Regions from separate parts of the Rhodopseudomonas sp. P1 genome, predicted to be linked through region 1. Evidence: predicted binding sites of a transcription regulator. Region 1 holds the regulator's gene; each other region holds the start of a gene.
The links. Region 1 encodes LexA, which represses DNA repair genes until DNA is damaged. Its sites were predicted from a motif close to TGTTCNNNNTGTGTTCNG; they were not measured.
Positions count from the first base shown of each region.

Region 1 (4,597 bases):
CTGCAGCGCAGCCAGGCCTTCGCACCGGTCCTGTTGCTGGCGGCCCTGGTGGCAGGCTTTGCGACCGCGTCGCTGAAAGCGGCGCGGATCGCGCATCCGGTGCTGGCCGCGCCGGTGTTCGCAGCGGAGCTGCGGGGCTTCGTCGAAATCCGCGAAGAGCGCGAGCGCACCGACCGCTTCGTTCTCCGCGTGACGCAGATGCAGGCGGCGCGGGCACCATCGCTGGAGCGGGTGCGGCTGTCGGTGAAGAAGGGAACGGCGCCTGCGGTCGGCAGCTTCGTGACGCTGAAGGCGCGGCTGCAGCCGCCGCTTCAGCCGCTGCGACCGGGCAGCTACGACTTCGCGCGCGATTTGTACTTCCAGGGCATCGCTGCGTCCGGCTTCGTGCTCGGTGCAATTACCACCGCCGAGCCGCCGCAGGATGGCGGCTGGCGCTTGCGCTACGCCGCGGTGATGCAGGGTCTGCGCGATGCGATCGACGCCCAAATCCGCGCGTCGCTGGGCGGCGATCCGCGCGCGATCGCCACCGCGCTGCTCACAGGTAAGCGAGACGCGATCTCGACCCCGGTGAACGATGCGATGTTCATCTCCGGTCTCGGTCACGTGCTGTCGATCTCCGGCTATCACATGGCGGTGGTGGCCGGCGTGGTGTTCTTCGCGCTCCGCGCCCTGCTGGCGCTGATCCCGCGGCTGACCGTGACGTTTCCGATCAAGAAGGTCGCGGCCGCGGTCGCGCTGATGGCGGCCGCGTTCTATCTGGCGCTGTCGGGCGCGGAAGTCGCGACCCAGCGCAGCTTTCTGATGACCGCGGTGGTGCTGATCGCCGTGATGGTCGACCGCCGCGCAATCACGTTCCGGACGCTGGCGCTGGCCGCACTGGTCGTGCTGCTGATCGCGCCGGAAGCGTTGGTGCATCCGAGCTTCCAGATGTCGTTCGCGGCCACACTCGGCCTGGTCGCGCTGGTACAGATCGGCATGCCGGCGCTGTTCGCGCAGGCCGATAGTTCGACTGCTGCGCGGGTGGCGCTGTGGGGCGGGCGGGAGATTGCGCTGCTTGCGCTGGCCTCGCTGGTCGCCGGCTTCGCGACGATGCCGTACGCGGCCTATCACTTCCACCGCATCACGCCCTATGGCGTGCTCAGCAATCTGGCGGCCATGCCGGTGGTGTCGGCGATCGTGATGCCGGCGGGGCTGCTCGGGCTCGCGGCGATGCCGTTCGGGCTCGATGCGCCGTTCTGGCGGATCATGGAACTCGGGATCGACTGGATGATCCTGGTCGCCCAATGGGTGGCGTCGCTGCCCGGCGCGGTCGGCCGCGTGACCGCGTTCGGTAGCGGCCCCTTGCTCGTCGCCTCGCTCGGTATCGTGATGCTCGGTCTGCTGCGCTCGCCGCTGCGCTGGGGCGGGGCGTTCGGCGTTGGCGTCGCCATCGCCTGGGCGGCGCTGACGCCGCAGCCGGAGGTACTGATTGCCGGCGACGGCAGGCAGGTCGCGGTGCGCGGCGCCGACGGCCGGCTGCACCTGATGCAAAGCGGCGCGGATACCTTTCGGCTGAAGGAGTGGCTCGCCGCCGATGCCGATTCCCGCGCCCCGGATGCAGCGTCGCTGCGCGCCGGCGTCTCCTGCGATCCGGACGGCTGTGTCACGCCGCTCGCCGACGGACGGCTGGTGGCACTGTCGCTCCGGCCCGACGGGCTCGCCGACGATTGCGCCCGTGCGGTGCTGATCGTCACCGCCGGCCAGCCGCCGCCGGATTGTGCCGCACGGGTGATCGGCCGGGACGAATTGCAGGCGAATGGCGCGCTGGCGCTGCGGCGGAGCGGAAATGATCCAGGGCTGTTCGTGGCGGAGGCCGCCCGACCTCGCGGCCAGAGCCGGCCCTGGGCTCCAGCGGCCGCGGCGGCGACGGACGCGGCTATCTCGACCGAACCTTCAAGCCGTCGCCGTGCGCCGATCGACGCCACGCCGGCGCCGCAGGACCAGGTGGGCGACGAGTAGGACGCAAAGGTCCGCACGCCGACGGCAGAGCGGGCGATCAGCTCTGCCCGCTGCGCGCCTCAATACTTGCGGTACAGCCCAATCAGCTTGCCCTGGATGCGGACGCGGTTCGGCGGCAGGATCCGTACCTCATAGGCGGCGTTGGCCGGCTCCAGCGCGATCGAGGCGCCGCGGCGGCGGAAGCGCTTCAGCGTGGCTTCCTCTTCGTCGATCAGCGCCACCACGATGTCGCCGGTGTCGGCGATGTCGTTCTTCTGGATCAGCGCCATGTCGCCATCGAGGATGCCGGCTTCGACCATCGAGTCGCCGCGCACTTCCAGCGCGTAGTGTTCGCCGCTGCCGAGCATGTCGGCCGGCACGCTGATAGTGTGGCTGCGGCTTTGCAAGGCTTCGATCGGCGTACCGGCCGCAATCCGGCCCATCACCGGCACCGCGACGCTGCCGCGATCGTGGTCATCCTCGGCCGGCGCCGGGCTCGGCGGCCGCACCTTGCCGAGATTGCCTTCGATCACGCTCGGGGTGAAACCGCGCCGGCTGTTGCCGGGCATCCCGCCGGTGTCGGGCAGCTTGATGACTTCGATCGCGCGGGCGCGGTTGGGCAGCCGCCGGATGAAGCCGCGCTCTTCCAGCGCAGTGATCAGGCGATGAATGCCGGACTTCGAACGGAGGTCGAGCGCATCCTTCATCTCGTCGAAGGACGGCGGCACGCCGGCCTCCTTCAGTCGCTCGTTGATGAATTTCAACAGCTCAAACTGCTTGCGGGTCAGCATCGGCAAATCCCCAGTCGGCGATGATGTGCCGGTTCGAGGTGCGTTTCGGTTCGGGCCACGAGCCCTTGTGAGAGCGTCATCGTCGCCGAATCTCGAAAACAAATCATGAACGGACACTATCTGTTCGGGGTGTGTTCCGCAACCTCTTAATCGAAATCTAGGATTTTCACGGGTCGCTATAGCGGGAGCTTAAGGATGACGCAGGGTGAACCGGCCGGTGCCGCCGGCGCGAAAGCCGGGCGCACGATCAGCGCTTCCGCGGTCGCCAGCCGTGCCAGCAGCGACGAATCCTGGCTGTCGACCGGAGTGGCGATCTGCCGTCCGGTTTGGTCGCGTGACAGCGTGGCGCGCAGATAGTCTTCGCGCTGATCGTTGCCGGGAAGGTCCGCGCCGAGCAGCGCCGGCTCGCGGACATGCCTTGGCTTGCTCATGCCGCACAGCGCGCGGATCAGCGGCACCATGAACAGCACCGCGCAGACGTAGGACGACACCGGATTGCCGGGCAGGCCGATCACCCGCATCGGGCCGAGATGACCGTGCATCATCGGCTTGCCCGGGCGCATCGCGATCTTCCAGAACGCGATCGTGGTGCCTTCGGCTTCCAGCGCGCCCTTGACCAGATCATGGTCGCCGGCCGATGCGCCGCCGGTGGTGACGAGCAGATCGACGCCGAAATCGCGCGCCTGCCGGATCGCGGCCTGGGTCGCTTCCAGCGTGTCGGCGGCGATGCCGAGGTCGATCACGTCGGCGCCCTCGGCGTGCGCCAGCGCACGTAGCGCGTAGCCGTTGGAATAGACGATCTGGCCGGGGGCGGGTGTCGTGCCCGGCATCACCAGCTCATCGCCGGTGGCGAGCATCGCCAGCCGCGGGCGGCGATGCACCGGCAGCGCCGCGTGGTTCATGCCGGCCGCAAGCGCGAGGTCGCGGTCGCTGAGCCGGTGGCCCTGGCGCAGCAGAACCTGGCTCTCCTTGAAATCGATTCCGGCCGGGCGGATGTGACGGCCGGATTTGACCGCTTCGTTGACGGTGACGCGGTCGCCGTCGCGCACGGTGTCTTCCTGGATCACCACGGCGTCCGAACCGTCCGGCACCACGCCGCCGGTGAAGATGCGCAGCGCCTCGCCTGGGCCGATGCCGATCGTCGAGGGGCGGCCGGCCGCGATCTCCCCGATCACCCGGAGCGTTGCAGGTGTCGCCGCCACGTCCGCAGCGCGCACCGCGTAGCCGTCCATTGCCGACATCGCCTGGGGCGGCTGGGTCCGCAGCGCTGCGAGATCGCGCGCCAGCACGCGGCGGTGAGCGTCCTCGATCGCGACCAGCTCGGTGTCGAGCCCGTGCGCACCAGCCAGTACCGCGGCCAGCGCGTCGTCGACCGGCATCAGAGCCATCGGGCTTCTCCCTCGCAGGCGAGTTGAAATCGAACCGTCACGATCCGGCTTTAGGTGGCGCGCGGCGCCCGCGCAAGATGCGCTCGGAGTCTACGGCGAGCGCGGCGTCCCGCCGCGTCGGCCTAAATCATTATTGTCGAACCGTCGTCTTCGCCTGTACGACCGGTTCCAGGCATCGAGCGGACGTGGAGCGCGCAGATGGAAGATTTCCCGAAATGGTTCCTGCGGATCATGGTCGTGGTCGGCATCATCGCGTTCGGCTCGGTGTATTGGATGCGCCACGACTGGAGCAAAGGCTGGGCGCCGTCGTTTAACGCCGGCGACTACGGCCCGCCGTCCGCATCCGCGCCTGAGCCTGCAGCGGCCCCTGCAGCCGCGCCGGCCGCAGCTTCGAGCGAAGCCGCGCGGCCTGCGGCAGCGCCGAGCGCGCAGCCGAGCCGT
Region 1 is NZ_CP088006.1:3,144,693-3,149,289, reverse strand. Features, by position in the region: gene LRC39_RS14640 (ComEC/Rec2 family competence protein) at 1-1,998, shown strand, start outside; gene lexA (transcriptional repressor LexA) at 2,058-2,768, opposite strand; gene LRC39_RS14630 (molybdopterin molybdotransferase MoeA) at 2,945-4,156, opposite strand; gene LRC39_RS14625 (hypothetical protein) at 4,355-4,597, shown strand, end outside.

Region 2 (4,597 bases), 270 kb from region 1:
TCCACCGGCTCGCACAGCGGCGCCGCATAGGACGCGAACGCCGGCTTCACCACCAGCGGCTGCTGCGTGGCGTCGGCGAACATCAGCGGCCAGAACGCGCGCCGCTCGATCGTCAGCAGCGCGCCGACGTGATTGTCGAGCGGAAAGTAGCGGGCCAGCGCGCGCCCGGCCTGCGCCGCGGCAATGATATCGACTTCGCGGCCGCGGGCCATCAGCACCCGCTCGCCAGGCTCGACATGGGCGATCGCAGCGCGCAGTTCGGCGAGATCGTGGCGATGGTCGTACCAGCCCTGCGCCACATAGGCCGAGCGGCCGGCAATCAGCGCGATCACCAGCGCCGCCACCGCCGCAGCACGGCGCGGCGAGAGCTGTGGCAACATGCCTGCGAACAGCAGCACGGCCGCCATCACCGCGAGGCGAATGTCGAGAAAGCTGCCGCCTTTGTACATCGCCGGCACGATGACAAAGCCCGCCGCCAGCACCAGCAGAGTCAGCGGCAACGCCGACGCAAGCCGCGCGCCGCGGATCGCCAGCCCCAGCGTGATCAACAACGCAGCGACGCTCAGCATCGTCACGACTTCGCTGGTCGTCATCACCGGCGCAAACAGGTCCCATAGCTTGGCGAGGCCGCGCCATGGTCCGACGCTGGCGCCGGCTTCGGAGAGCGGGCTTGCCAGATACAGCGCGACCGCTGGAGCCAGCGCGAGCGCCAGCAGCAGTGCCGAGACGGCCGTCTCGCCAAACACCGGCGCGCGATCACGCCGGGTGCGCATGATCCGCGCCATCTCTTCGCTGCCGATCAGAAGCGCGAACAGCGCGACGCCGAAGATGTGCGAGAAGAACGTCAACGCGGCGAAGGTAGCGCCGATCACCACGGCCGCCGTGTTGCGGTTACGCCGGCGCAGCGCGATCCACGCGGCCGCGCCGATCAGCGCCAGGCCGAGCGACAGCAGGAAATTCATGAATCCGAGGAAGAACACCGCATTGTAGGCGACGACGCCGGAGGCGAGCGACCAATACGAGAACCGGCCGAACACCACGCGGTGGTACACGATGGCACCGATCACCGGCATCAGCAGGCTGAGCGCCAGCAGGATGCGGCCGCCGACGTGAACGCTCGACACTTTCAGCAGCGCCGCGCCGATCACGTCCATGCCGAGATTGGGCAGGATCCGCCAATGCGGCGCGTACACCTGCGACAGGAATGGATCGTCCGGATGCGCCAGCACGAAGTAGCGCGCCAGATGATTAGGATAGTCGAGCACCGGCGGCACATCGACCATCAGCAACGGCACCAGCAGCACCACGAGAAGCGCAGCCGCCGCGGCCCACCAGCCAAGCGTCGGTCCGCCGCCCGGCGCGGCATCGGCAGCCTTGATCATCACGCGCAGTCCCTCGCCCCGTTCTCTGTTGGCGGCGGATCATCGCGGCCGCGGGTTAGCACCAGGTCAATGCAACCTGTGAAAGGTGGCCGACGATCGCCTTCAATCGGGCGCGGCGACTTGCATCTGGAACAAAAAGCGAACATATTCGGTGACTGCCGGGCCGTCTTGGTGTCGGGCGCTTTCTTCCCATCCACGTGGACGTCATGGCCAAAGCTTCCTCTTCCTTCGTCTGTCAGAACTGCGGCGCGGCGTTCAATCGCTGGCAGGGCAAGTGCGAGGCTTGCGGCGAGTGGAATACGCTGGTCGAGGAAGCCGGTGACAACGCGGTGCCGGTGTCGATCCGCGCCAAGCGACGCGGCCGGACGTTCAAGCTGGAATCGCTGGCCGGCAAGAGCAACGACGCTCCCCGCCTGCCCTCCGGCATGGCGGAGCTCGACCGCGTCACCGGTGGCGGCTTCGTGCGCGGCTCGGTGCTGCTGGTCGGCGGCGATCCGGGCATCGGCAAGTCGACGCTGCTGACGCAGGCGACCAGTCTGATGGCCAAAGCCGGTCACCGCACCGTTTACATCTCCGGCGAAGAAGCGATCGCCCAGGTGCGGCTGCGCGCCGAACGGCTCGGGCTCGCCTCAGCGCCTGTCGAGCTCGCGGCCGAGACCTCCGTCGAGGACATCATCGCAACGCTGTCGGAAGGCGCGACGCCGAAGCTGATCGTGATCGACTCGATCCAGACGATGTGGACCGACACGGTGGAGTCCGCGCCCGGCACGGTGACCCAGGTCCGCGCCTCGGCGCAGGCGCTGATCCGCTTCGCCAAGAAGACCGGCGCGGCGATCATCCTGGTCGGCCACGTCACCAAGGACGGCCAGATCGCCGGCCCCCGCGTGGTCGAGCACATGGTTGACGCAGTGCTGTCGTTCGAAGGCGAAGGCTCGCAGCAGTTCCGCATCCTGCGCTCGGTGAAGAACCGTTTCGGCCCGACCGACGAAATCGGCGTGTTCGAAATGACCGGCCTGGGCCTGCGCGAAGTCAGCAACCCGTCGGAGCTGTTTCTGTCCGAGCGGGACCTCGGCTCGCCGGGCACCGCGGTGTTTGCCGGCATCGAAGGCACTCGGCCGGTACTGGTGGAATTACAGGCACTGGTGGCCCCCTCGACGCTCGGCACGCCGCGGCGCGCGGTGGTCGGATGGGATTCGGCACGGCTGTCGATGGTGCTCGCGGTGCTCGAGGCGCATTGCGGCGTCAAGCTGAGCGGCTACGACGTCTATTTCAACGTCGCCGGCGGCCTGCGCATCAACGAGCCCGCCGCCGACCTCGCCGCCGCCGCCGCGCTGGTGTCGTCGCTGGCGAACGCGCCGCTGCCGACCGATGCGGTTTATTTCGGCGAGATTTCGCTGTCCGGCGCGGTGCGCCCGGTGGCGCAGACCCCGGCACGGCTGAAGGAAGCCGCCAAACTTGGCTTCGCCCGCGCCGTGCTGCCGGAACAGACCCGCGGCGAAGCGCCGAGCGATGCCGGGCTGACGCTGCAGTCCGTCGGCGGCCTCTCCAGCCTGGTGGCGGATATCGCTGCGCGCGGCACACGGCGGGGCGACGACGATGGTGCGCAGCGGACGAAAGCTGCCTCAAATGCAACACCGGCGCGATTCCGGCGCCAGGAGGGTTGAAGCGGCGTGACGTTTCGGGAGCGCGCCGCTATACAACGCCCGCGCAAGCTGAACGTATCCGGCCACCAAGCTTTAACCCAGCGGAACATTGCTGTGGCGAGGCGGACGGGGGTGGTTTTCTCGCCTTGCGTCGCGTGCCATACCACCGTCACCTGTGCCGACCCCGTGCACGCCGATTCGCCGTTGTGCTGACCGAGCGGACCTGACCTGCCGATGCCGATTACCATCCTTGATCTCGTTGTTCTCGCGGTGATGTTGGTGTCGGGGCTGCTCGCGATGGTGCGCGGCTTCATGCGCGAAGTGCTGTCGATCGCGGCCTGGGGCGCCGCCGCGCTGGTGACGCTGTACGCATTCCAGAAGCTGATGCCGACGGCGCGGACCTATTTCTCGTCTGAGACGGTCGCCGCCGTGGTGGTGATCGCCGGCGTCTTCCTCGGCACCCTGATCATCGTGTCGATCATCACGGTGCGGATCTCGGACATGATCCTGGATTCGCGCATTGGCGCGCTTGATCGCACCCTCGGCTTCCTGTTCGGTCTCGCCCGCGGTCTGCTGATCGTGGTGGTGGCGTATCTGTTCTTCAACTGGCTGGTGCCGGACAAGCAGCGCCCCGAGTGGGTCACCAACGCGAAGTCGCGCACGGTTCTGCAAGGAACCGGTGATTGGCTGATGACGCTCTTGCCGGACGACCCTGAAAATACCATCTTGAAACGGTTCAAGAAGAACAAGCCGGAAGAAGACCAGCAGCAGACCGAGGATTCGGCTGCTCCCGGTGCCAATGACGGCTATAGCAAACCTGCCCGTGACGGCCTGAAAAAGCTGATAGAGGGCAAACCGGCCACGCGCTGAGCGTGTCCCACATGAGAGGCGCGATGGACGCGATGCCCAGCTCTTCCGACGACGCCGCAACGCCCGCTTCGGACGCTCGCGACCAACACATCCTCGACGATACCGTTTTCGATACTGACGGTGACACGCTGCGCGAAGAGTGCGGCGTGTTCGGCATTTTCGGGCACCCCGATGCCGCCGCGATCACCGCGCTCGGCCTGCACGCCCTGCAGCACCGCGGCCAGGAAGCGGCTGGTATCGTGTCGTTCGACAACGGCCGGTTTCATTCCGAACGTCGCCTCGGCCTGGTCGGTGACACCTTCTCGCGCGCCGACGTGATCGCGCGGCTGCCGGGCAATTCGGCGATCGGCCACGTCCGCTATTCGACCACCGGCGAGACCATCCTGCGCAACGTCCAGCCGCTGTTCGCCGAGCTCAACGCCGGCGGTTTCGCGGTCGGCCACAACGGCAACCTCACCAACGGTCTCACCCTGCGCCGTGAGCTGATCCGCAGCGGCGCGATCATGCAGTCGACCACCGACACCGAAGTGATCCTGCATCTCGTCGCGCACTCCAAGAAAACGCGCTTCATCGAGCGCTTCATCGAGTCGCTGCGCGCGCTGGAAGGTGCCTATTCGCTGGTGTCGCTGACCAACAAGAAACTGGTCGGCGCCCGTGATCCGCTCGGCATCCGCCCGCTGGTGCTCGGCGAACTCGACGGCT
Region 2 is NZ_CP088006.1:3,417,618-3,422,214, forward strand. Features, by position in the region: gene LRC39_RS15835 (hypothetical protein) at 1-1,382, opposite strand, end outside; gene radA (DNA repair protein RadA) at 1,589-3,046, shown strand; gene LRC39_RS15845 (CvpA family protein) at 3,260-3,895, shown strand; gene purF (amidophosphoribosyltransferase) at 3,919-4,597, shown strand, end outside.
Region 2: a site for LexA is predicted at 1,510-1,527, ahead of radA (DNA repair protein RadA). Genes of this name have one in related genera too.

Region 3 (4,597 bases), 2.6 Mb from region 1:
CGCTTCAGCTCCACCGCCTTCGGCGACAGCTCGGCGTCGCGAGCCTTGAGCAGGTAGGCGTCGAGGCCACCGCGGTGGTCGACGCTCTTGAGCGCATTGGTCGAAACGCGCAGCCGCACCGCGCGGCCAAGTGCGTCCGACAGGAAAGTGACGTTGACCAGGTTGGGCAGGAAACGCCGCTTGGTCTTGATGTTCGAATGGCTGACCTTGTGGCCGACCTGGGCACCCTTGGCGGTCAGTTCGCAGCGCCGAGACATGGCGAAAATCCTCTGTCATCCCCCGCCGGCCCACCAGCAGGCGCGGGGCTTCATCATTCGTCCGTTTTCAGGAACCGCGGACCTATAAAAGGGCTGGCGCGCAGCGTCAAGCGACGGCTGCGCCGGAACCCGAAAATGCCGAATCGGGAACTGCCGTGAGGTGCTCGGCGATACGCGGATTGCGGGCACCATCAAGCATCTGGCACCATATAAAGGACGTATTCGGTTCCGACACCAACAAATCGGCCCGGTGCGAGTTGACCCATCGACGGCGCCCTCCGCGCCAGGCAGGACATCGTTCGTGAACATCAGCAGCCGCCACATTGCCACTGTCATTCCCGCGGCGACCCGGTACGCGGGTCTGGGCTGGCTGCTGGCTGCCGCCGCGGTGCTGACCGCAGCTCCTGCGGCCGCTCAGGGCAAGCTCGACGCCCGCTATGAAGCGTCACTCGCCGGAATCGAGGTCGGCAAGGGCGCCTGGGTGATCCAGGTCGACGATGATTTCTATTCGGCGTCCGCGACCGGGACGACCTCCGGCGTGATGCAGGCGTTTTCCAGCGGCCACGGCCGCGGCGAAGCGCAGGGCCGGGTGATCAACGGCCAGCTGGTGCCCGGCAACTACATGGCCAGCATCACGGGCGGTAAGAAAACAGAAACCATCCGCATCACGCTCGCGAACGGCAACGTCAAAGAGTCCAGCATCGAGCCGGAGCCGCCACCGGACGACGACCGCATCCCGGTGACGGACGCGCATCGCCGTGGTGTGATCGATCCGATGACGGCGTCGTTCCTGCGCGTGCCGGGCACCGGCGAGGTGCTCAGCCCGGATTCTTGCCGGGTGTCGACACCGATTTTCGATGGTCGGATGCGCTATGACCTGCGCATGGAATACAAGCGCACCGAGACGGTGAAGGCCGAGAAAGGCTATCGCGGGCCGGCGCTGGTCTGCGCGGTCTATTTCAACCCGGTGTCGGGCTACATTCCGGATCGTGCCGCGATCAAATATCTGATCAAGCAGCGCGACATGGAAGTCTGGCTGGCGCCGATTGCCGGCACCCGCGTTCTCGCGCCCTTTCGGCTGAAGATCCCGACGCCGGTCGGCAACGCGATGCTGGAAGCAACGCAATTCATCACCCAGGCCACGCCGCCGAAGTCGGCGTCACGCGCGCAATAGAGCGCGGCCCCGCCTGCCTGCGATCGGCGGCGTTGAATCATGTTGACTCCCGTCGGAATCGCGGAACGCATGAACCGCGGCGAACTCACCCGGGCGAAGAGGATAATGGCCTGTCTTTTCACCTGATCTTGAGCGCGCGGCTGAGCCCTGTACGACATATTGCGTCAGCCACTCCCGACTCAGAACGAGTCAGCGATTCGGCCGCGTTTCGTTCCGGACTCGTTCCAGCCCTTAATCGGCGATTGCTGCGGCGTCGCGATGTGACACAGATCTGACCGCGACCACGCAGAAATCCACTCGAAATGCCCAACCTGTACTCTGAATCGTTTACCAATGACCGCGTTCCCGGCGCCGGCGTGACCGCGGTGCTAGGCCCGACCAACACCGGCAAGACGCATCTGGCGATCGAGCGGATGGTCGCGCACCCGTCAGGCCTGATCGGTCTGCCGCTGCGGCTGCTCGCGCGCGAGGTCTATAACAAGATCGTCGACAAGGTCGGCGCCAACGCCGTGGCGCTGGTCACTGGCGAAGAGAAGATCAAACCCTCCAAGCCGCGCTACTGGGTCTCAACCGTCGAGGCGATGCCGCGCGATCTCGACGTCTCGTTTCTGGCGGTCGACGAAATCCAGATCGCGGCCGACCTCGAGCGCGGCCACGTCTTCACCGACCGGATTCTGCGCCGGCGCGGCCGCGACGAGACGCTGCTGCTCGGCGCCGCGACGATGCGGCCGATGATCGAGCGGCTGTTGCCCGGCGCCAGCATTGTCACCCGGCCGCGGCTGTCGCAGCTCGAATATGCCGGCGACCGCAAACTGACCCGGCAGCCGCGACGGACCGCGATCGTGGCGTTCTCGGCCGACGAGGTCTATGCGATCGCCGAATTGATCAAGCGCCAGCACGGCGGTGCCGCGGTGGTGCTGGGCTCGCTGAGCCCGCGCACCCGCAACGCCCAAGTGGCGATGTTTCAGTCCGGCGACGTCGATTACCTGATCGCCACCGATGCGATCGGCATGGGGCTGAACCTTGATGTCGACCACGTCGCGTTCGCGTCCGACCGCAAATTCGACGGCTATCAGTTTCGCCGCCTGACCCCGCCTGAATTTGCTCAGATCGCCGGGCGCGCCGGCCGCGCCACCCGGGACGGCACCTTCGGCACCACCGGGCGCTGCGCGCCGTTCGAGCCCGAGCTGGTCAACGCGTTGCAAAATCACAGCTTTGAACCGGTGAAGATGCTGCAATGGCGCAACGCCGAGCTGGATTTCGCCTCGCTCGGCGCGCTGCAGGTGTCGCTGGCGGAGTCGCCCCGGCACGAGGCGCTGACGCGCGCCCCGGTTGCCGAGGATCTCCGCGTGCTCGACCACGTTGCCCGCGACCCTGAGGTGCGCGAAATCGCGCAGGGCAAAGCCGCGGTGGAGCGGCTATGGGATGTCTGTCAGGTCCCGGACTACCGTAAGATCGCACCAGCGGCCCATGCCGAGCTAGTGATCACGCTATACCGGTTCTTGATGCAAAAGGGGCGGATACCGGATAGCTGGTTCGCTGCCCAGGTCGATCAGGCGGATCGCACCGACGGCGGTATCGACACGCTTTCCGCGAGAATTGCGCAAATCCGCACCTGGACCTTCGTCGCCAACCGGCCGGATTGGCTCGCCGACCCCGAACACTGGCAGGGCATCTCGCGCGACGTTGAAAATAAATTGTCAGATGCGTTGCATGAACGGCTCACGGAACGTTTCGTCGATCGCCGGACCAGTGTATTGATGCGCCGCCTGCGGGAAAACACGATGTTGAATACGGAAATTGGCAAGACTGGTGAGGTGATCGTCGAGGGCCACGTGATTGGCCGGCTCGATGGCTTCACCTTTGCGCCCGACGCGGCCGAGGCCGGCTCGGATGCGAAGGCGTTGCAGGCGACGGCGCAAAAGGCGCTAGCCGGCGAAATCGACGCGCGCGCCGAGAAGTTGTCGAACGCACCAGACGATCAGTTCATCCTGACCTCAGACGGGACCATTCGCTGGACCGGCGATGCGGTCGCGCGGCTGGTGGGCTCGGACGACGTGCTGCGGCCGCGGCTGCGGATCATCGCCGACGACCGTCTGGCCGGCGCGCCGCGCGAAGCGGTGCAGACCCGTCTCGACCTGTGGCTCAAGACCCATGTCGAAAAGATCCTCGGACCGCTGTTCGAACTCGGCAAAGCTGAGGATGTCAGCGGCATTGCCCGCGGCATCGCCTTCCAGCTGATCGAGGCGCTCGGCGTGCTGGAGCGCGCCAAGATCGCGGCCGAGATGAAGGATCTGGACCAGCCGTCGCGCGCGACTTTGCGCAAATACGGTGTGCGGTTTGGCGCCTACCACATCTACTTCCCCTCGCTGCTGAAGCCGGCGGCGCGAGCGCTTGCCTCGCTGCTGTGGGCGCAGAAGCAGGACAATGTCGACCTTGCCGCGCTGTCCAGCGCGCAGCATCTCGCCGGCAGTGGCCGCACCTCGTTCCCGGCCGACAAGGCGCTGGATCGCGATGCCTACCGCACGCTGGGCTACCGGTTGTGCGGCGAACGCGCCGTCCGCGTCGACATTCTCGAACGTCTCGCCGACCTGATCCGCCCTGCGCTGGCGTGGCGTGAAGGCGCGCCCGGCGAGAAGCCGGCGGGTGCGTTCGACGGCCGCAGCTTCGTCGTCACCCAGGCGATGACGTCGCTGACCGGTTCGGCTGGCGAAGACTTCGCGTCGATCTTGAAAGCGCTCGGCTACCGCATGGAGCGGCGCCCGGCGTTGCCCCAGGCGCCGAAAGCTGCCGAAGCGGCGGCTCCGGCCTCGACCGAGGCGGCGAGCACGACCGAAATGTCGGCTGAAGATCAGGCCATTCTGGCCGGCGCAATCGCGTTCGAGCCGTCGCCGACGGACGGCGACGCCGCCGAGGCTGCGCCGAGCGCCGACGAACAGCCCGTCGCCGAGCAGCCTGCGGCTGTTGCAGCGGAGCCGGTTGCGGAAGCCACCAACACCGAGACTGCGGAGCAGCCCGCTGCTGAAGCCGGCGAAGCCGCCGCGACCGAAGCGACGGCAGCCGAAGCTTCGCCCGCAGCTGCCAGCGCCGAAGCAGCGCCGGCCGCCAAGGCGGAGCCGGAGCTGGTTGAAGTCTGGCGTCCAGGTGGACGCTCCGACGAGCATCG
Region 3 is NZ_CP088006.1:527,970-532,566, reverse strand. Features, by position in the region: gene rpmB (50S ribosomal protein L28) at 1-257, opposite strand, end outside; gene LRC39_RS02505 (DUF3108 domain-containing protein) at 559-1,431, shown strand; gene LRC39_RS02500 (helicase-related protein) at 1,734-4,597, shown strand, end outside.
Region 3: a site for LexA is predicted at 1,641-1,658, ahead of LRC39_RS02500 (helicase-related protein). Genes of this name have one in related genera too.

Region 4 (4,597 bases), 2.5 Mb from region 1:
GAGCGGCGGTTGGCGATGCGGTAGCGATAATGCCGCCGCACGGCCGAGAACCGCGCTTCGAATGTGTCCGGCACAATTTCGGCCGCCAGCACAGCGACCGGGTTGGGACGCAGATGGGCGTTCAGCGCATCGCGGAGCTTGTCGGCGCGGAACGGCTTCGGAATATCGACATGCGCGACCTGCCCCAGCGCATGGACGCCGGCGTCGGTGCGGCCGGCGCCATGCACCCGCACGGCCTCGCCGCAGGTCGCCAGTACCGCGGCCTCCAGCGCGCCCTGCACCGACGGCAGGGCCGGCTGCAACTGCCAGCCACAAAACGGCGCGCCGTCATATTCGATGGTGAGTTTGTAGCGGGGCATGACCCTATTTGGTGTCATTGCCGGGCTTGACCCGGCAATCCATCGTTCAAGAGAGATTTGTTTCGAGGATGGATGCGCGGGTCAAGCCCGCGCATGACGCTGTGCAATAGGCTCAGCCAACCACTCGCACACCCTTCGCGATCGGCGTGCCGCGCAGGAAGTCCTCGGCGGTCATCGGCTGCTTGCCGGCGCGCTGCAATTGCGCGATTCGGATCGCGCCGTCGCCGCAAGCAATCGTGAGATCGTCGCCGATCACTTCGCCCGGCGTGCCGCGCTCCTCGGCGAGCGCGCAGCGCAGCACCTTGATCCGGACCGGCTGACCTTCGATCGGCAGTTCGCACCACGCGCCCGGAAACGGCGACAGGCCGTGGATGTGGCGCAGCACCGCGCGCGCTGGCTTGGCGAAATCGATCTTGGCTTCGGCCTTGTCGATCTTGGCTGCGTAGGTGACGCCGTCTTCGCTTTGTTTGGTGAGCTGCAGCCCGCCGCGCTCCAGCGCCGCCATCGCCCGCACCATCAGATCGGCGCCGAGCCGGGCGAGCTGATCGTGCACGTCGGTGACCGTCATGGCGTCGGTAATGGCGATACGCTCGGCCATCGCGACATCGCCGGTGTCCAGCCCGGCGTCCATTTTCATCACCATCACGCCGGTCTCGGCGTCGCCGGCCATGATGGCACGATTGAGCGGCGCGGCGCCGCGCCAGCGCGGCAGCAACGAACCGTGCAAATTGTAGCAACCGAGCTCGGGCGCATCGAGAATCGCCTGCGGCAGGATCATGCCATAAGCGACGACGACGGCCGCATCCGCCTCGTGGGCGCGGAAGTTCGCCAGCGCCTCATCGGTGCGCAGCGTCTTGGGCGTCAGCACGGGCGCCTGCAGCCGGTGCGCGGCTAGCGCCACCGGCGTCTCCTGCAGCTTCATGCCCCGACCGGCCGGCTTCGGCTCGCGCGTATAAACCGCGGCGATGTCGTGGCCATGAGCCGCCAGCGCCAGCAGCGTCGGTACCGCGAACTCGGGCGTTCCCATGAAGACGAGGCGAAGCGGCATGGCGTCAGAGTCCCGGACAGGTCTGGGCGACGGAGGGCCGAGCGTCGCAACGCGCCGGCCGATCACCTGCGCGAGCGCTCAGACGTATTTGATGCCGCGCTTGGCAGCCTTCTCGAACTTGCGGATCACCATCGCTCGCTTCAGCTTCGACAGGTGATCGACGAACAGCACGCCGTTGAGATGGTCGATCTCGTGCTGGATGCAGGTCGCGAACAGACCGTCCGCATCCTCTTCCTTCACGTTGCCGTCGAGGTCGGTGTAGCGGATCCGAACCGTCTTGGGCCGTTCGACCTCGGCGTAGTATTCCGGGATCGACAGACAGCCCTCCTCGTACACGTTCATGTCCGACGAGGCGCCGATGATCTCCGGATTGATGAAGGCGCGCGGATCGCTTTTGCCGTCGCCTTCCTTGCGGACGATATCCATCGTGATCAGCCGCACCGGCTCGGCGATCTGGATCGCCGCCAGCCCGATTCCGGGAGCGTCGTACATGCTCTCGAACATGTCGTCGGCGAGCTTGCGGATCTCGGTCGTCACCTCGGTGACGGGCTTGGAGATCTCGCGCAGCCGTTTGTCGGGCAGAATGATGATTTCGCGTAGGGCCATGGCGGCGATTTAAGCGGCGCCGACGTTGCGGTCAATCCGGGACCGACCGGAGCTTCTGCCACTTTCGGCGCGGCCTGCCTTAAAGGTCTGTTCAGCGTCATGTTCTATCTTCGTTCTTGATGGCTGTGCAATCTGCTACACCGGCGGCGATGGACCAGATTCTGTTCAGGCTCGGCGAAGTGCCGGTCAGCCTCGGCATGGCCGGCGCAGCTTTTGCCGCACTCACGCTGGCCCTGCTCGCGATCATCGCCGTCCTGGTGGCCCGCGGCAGCGCCGCGCGGCGGACCGCGGAGATCGATCAGCGGCTGGCGGTGTTGATGCGAGCCCAGCACGAGGCCAACGGCCGGGTCGATGCAATGGGCCGGGCGCTTGCCGGCCGTCAGGCCGAGATGGCCCGGGCGATGAGCGAACGGCTCGACAGCGTCACCCACCGGTTCGGCCAGTCGCTGACCCAATCGACCCGCTACACCATGCAGAGCCTGCAAGCGCTGCACGAGCGGCTCGGCATCATTGACCGTGCCCATGACAACCTCACCGAATTGACCGATCAGGTGACGACCCTGCGCGACGTGCTCGCCAACAAGCAGGCACGCGGCGCGTTCGGCCAGGCGCGGATGGAAACCATCGTGCAGGACGGGCTGCCGAAGGGCTCGTTCGCGTTCCAATACACGCTGTCGACCGGCAAACGGCCGGACTGCGTGGTGCTGCTGCCGGATCAGCGGCCACTGTGCATCGATGCCAAGTTTCCGCTGGAAGCGGTGACGGCGCTGCGCGAGGCGACCACCGAAGAAGCCAAAAAGGCCGCCGCGCAGCGGCTGCGCACCGACGTGATGCGCCATGTCGACGACATCGCGTCCAAATACCTGATCCCGGGCGAGACCCAGGACACCGCGCTGATGTTCGTGCCGTCGGAGTCGGTCTATGCGGAGATCCACGACGGCTTCGACGACGTGATCCAGAAGGCCTACCGAGCCCGCGTCGTGCTGGTGTCGCCGTCGCTGCTGATGCTGGCGATCCAGGTGATGCAGCAGATCCTCAAAGACGCGCGGATGCGCGACGCCGCCGATCAGATCCGCACCGAGGTGCTCAGTCTCGGTGACGATCTGGCGCGCTTGCGCGAGCGCGTTACCAAACTGCAGACCCATTTCGGCCAGGTCACCGACGACGTCCGCCAGATCCTGATCTCCGCCGACAAAATCGAGCGCCGCGCCGCTCGGATCGAGGAGCTCGACTTCACCGACCAAGCCGCCGAGTCCGCATCGGCCCCTGCCCCCGAAGCTCCGTTGGCACCCGATCGCGCCGATCTGTTCGCCTCGCGCGCCTTCAAGATTGACGAAGTCGCGCCGAGCTGAGGCCGCGCCACACAACCCGCCGTCATCGCCCGCAAATGCGGGCGACCCAGTATCCCAGAGCCTTCGTGGCTCAGCGGCGACATGGTCCAGCATGGCCTCGTGCTTCACACAAGTCATGGTGAGTACTGGTTCGCCCGGACAAGCCGGGCGATGACGGACTTTGATGCCCCGCTTCCGTCGAATCTGCTACCAACCACGCATGAATGCTCCCGATCCCGCGTCGAATCCCGAGGCGCCGTCGCAAGTAGCCGTCACCAGGCCGAGCTGGCGCGAGGCGATGGCGGTGTATTTGCGGCCGCGGGTGCTGGTGGTGCTGTTTCTTGGCTTCTCCTCCGGCCTGCCGCTGGCACTGTCCGGTTCGACGCTCCTGGTGTGGATGCGCGAATCCGGCGTCGATCTCGGCACCATCGGGCTGTTCGCGTTGGTCGGCACGCCCTACACGCTGAAATTCATCTGGGCTCCGCTGGTCGACGCGCTGCACGTGCCGCTGTTCACCCGGACGTTCGGCCGGCGCCGCGGCTGGCTGGTGTTCGCCCAGCTGCTGCTGATCGCCGCCATCCTGGTGCTGGCATTCGCGGACCCGGCGAAATCGCCGCTCTACGTCGCGATCGGCGCGTTGCTGGTTGCCACCACGTCGGCCACCCAGGACATCGTGGTCGATGCCTTCAGGGTCGAGAGTCTGCCGGAACAAGAACAGGCCGCCGGCATGGCCGCCTATGTGGCGGCGTATCGGATCGGCATGCTGGTCTCGACTGCCGGCGCGCTGTTCCTGGTCAGCGCCTACGAATCCACCGGGCGGACCCGGCTGGAATCCTGGATGTGGGGCTACGTGACGATGGCCGCGATGGTGTTGATCGGCACCGTCACGGCGCTGCTCGCCACCGAGCCGGAACAGTCGGCGCGGGCCGAAGCTGCAACCAGCGGCGAAAGCGCGTTTCGCCGCGTCACCCAGGCGGCGATCGGTGCGTTCTCCGAATTCCTCGGCCGCAAGGACGCGTTCGCGGCGCTGGCTTTCGTGGTGCTGTTCAAGTTCACCGACGCGTTCTCCGGCACCATGACGGCGCCGTTCGTGATCGACCTCGGCTTCACGCGCAACGACTATGCGGCGATCGTCAAGGGCGTCGGACTGGCCGCAACGCTGATCGGCGGCTTTGCGGGCGGCTTCGTGGCGCGGCGTTATTCGCTCGCCGCCAGCCTGTGGATCGGCGGCCTGCTGCAGGCGGTCGCCAACC
Region 4 is NZ_CP088006.1:675,198-679,794, reverse strand. Features, by position in the region: gene truA (tRNA pseudouridine(38-40) synthase TruA) at 1-359, opposite strand, end outside; gene fmt (methionyl-tRNA formyltransferase) at 472-1,407, opposite strand; gene def (peptide deformylase) at 1,486-2,013, opposite strand; gene LRC39_RS03180 (DNA recombination protein RmuC) at 2,163-3,365, shown strand; gene LRC39_RS03175 (AmpG family muropeptide MFS transporter) at 3,565-4,597, shown strand, end outside.
Region 4: a site for LexA is predicted at 2,114-2,131, ahead of LRC39_RS03180 (DNA recombination protein RmuC). Genes of this name have one in related genera too.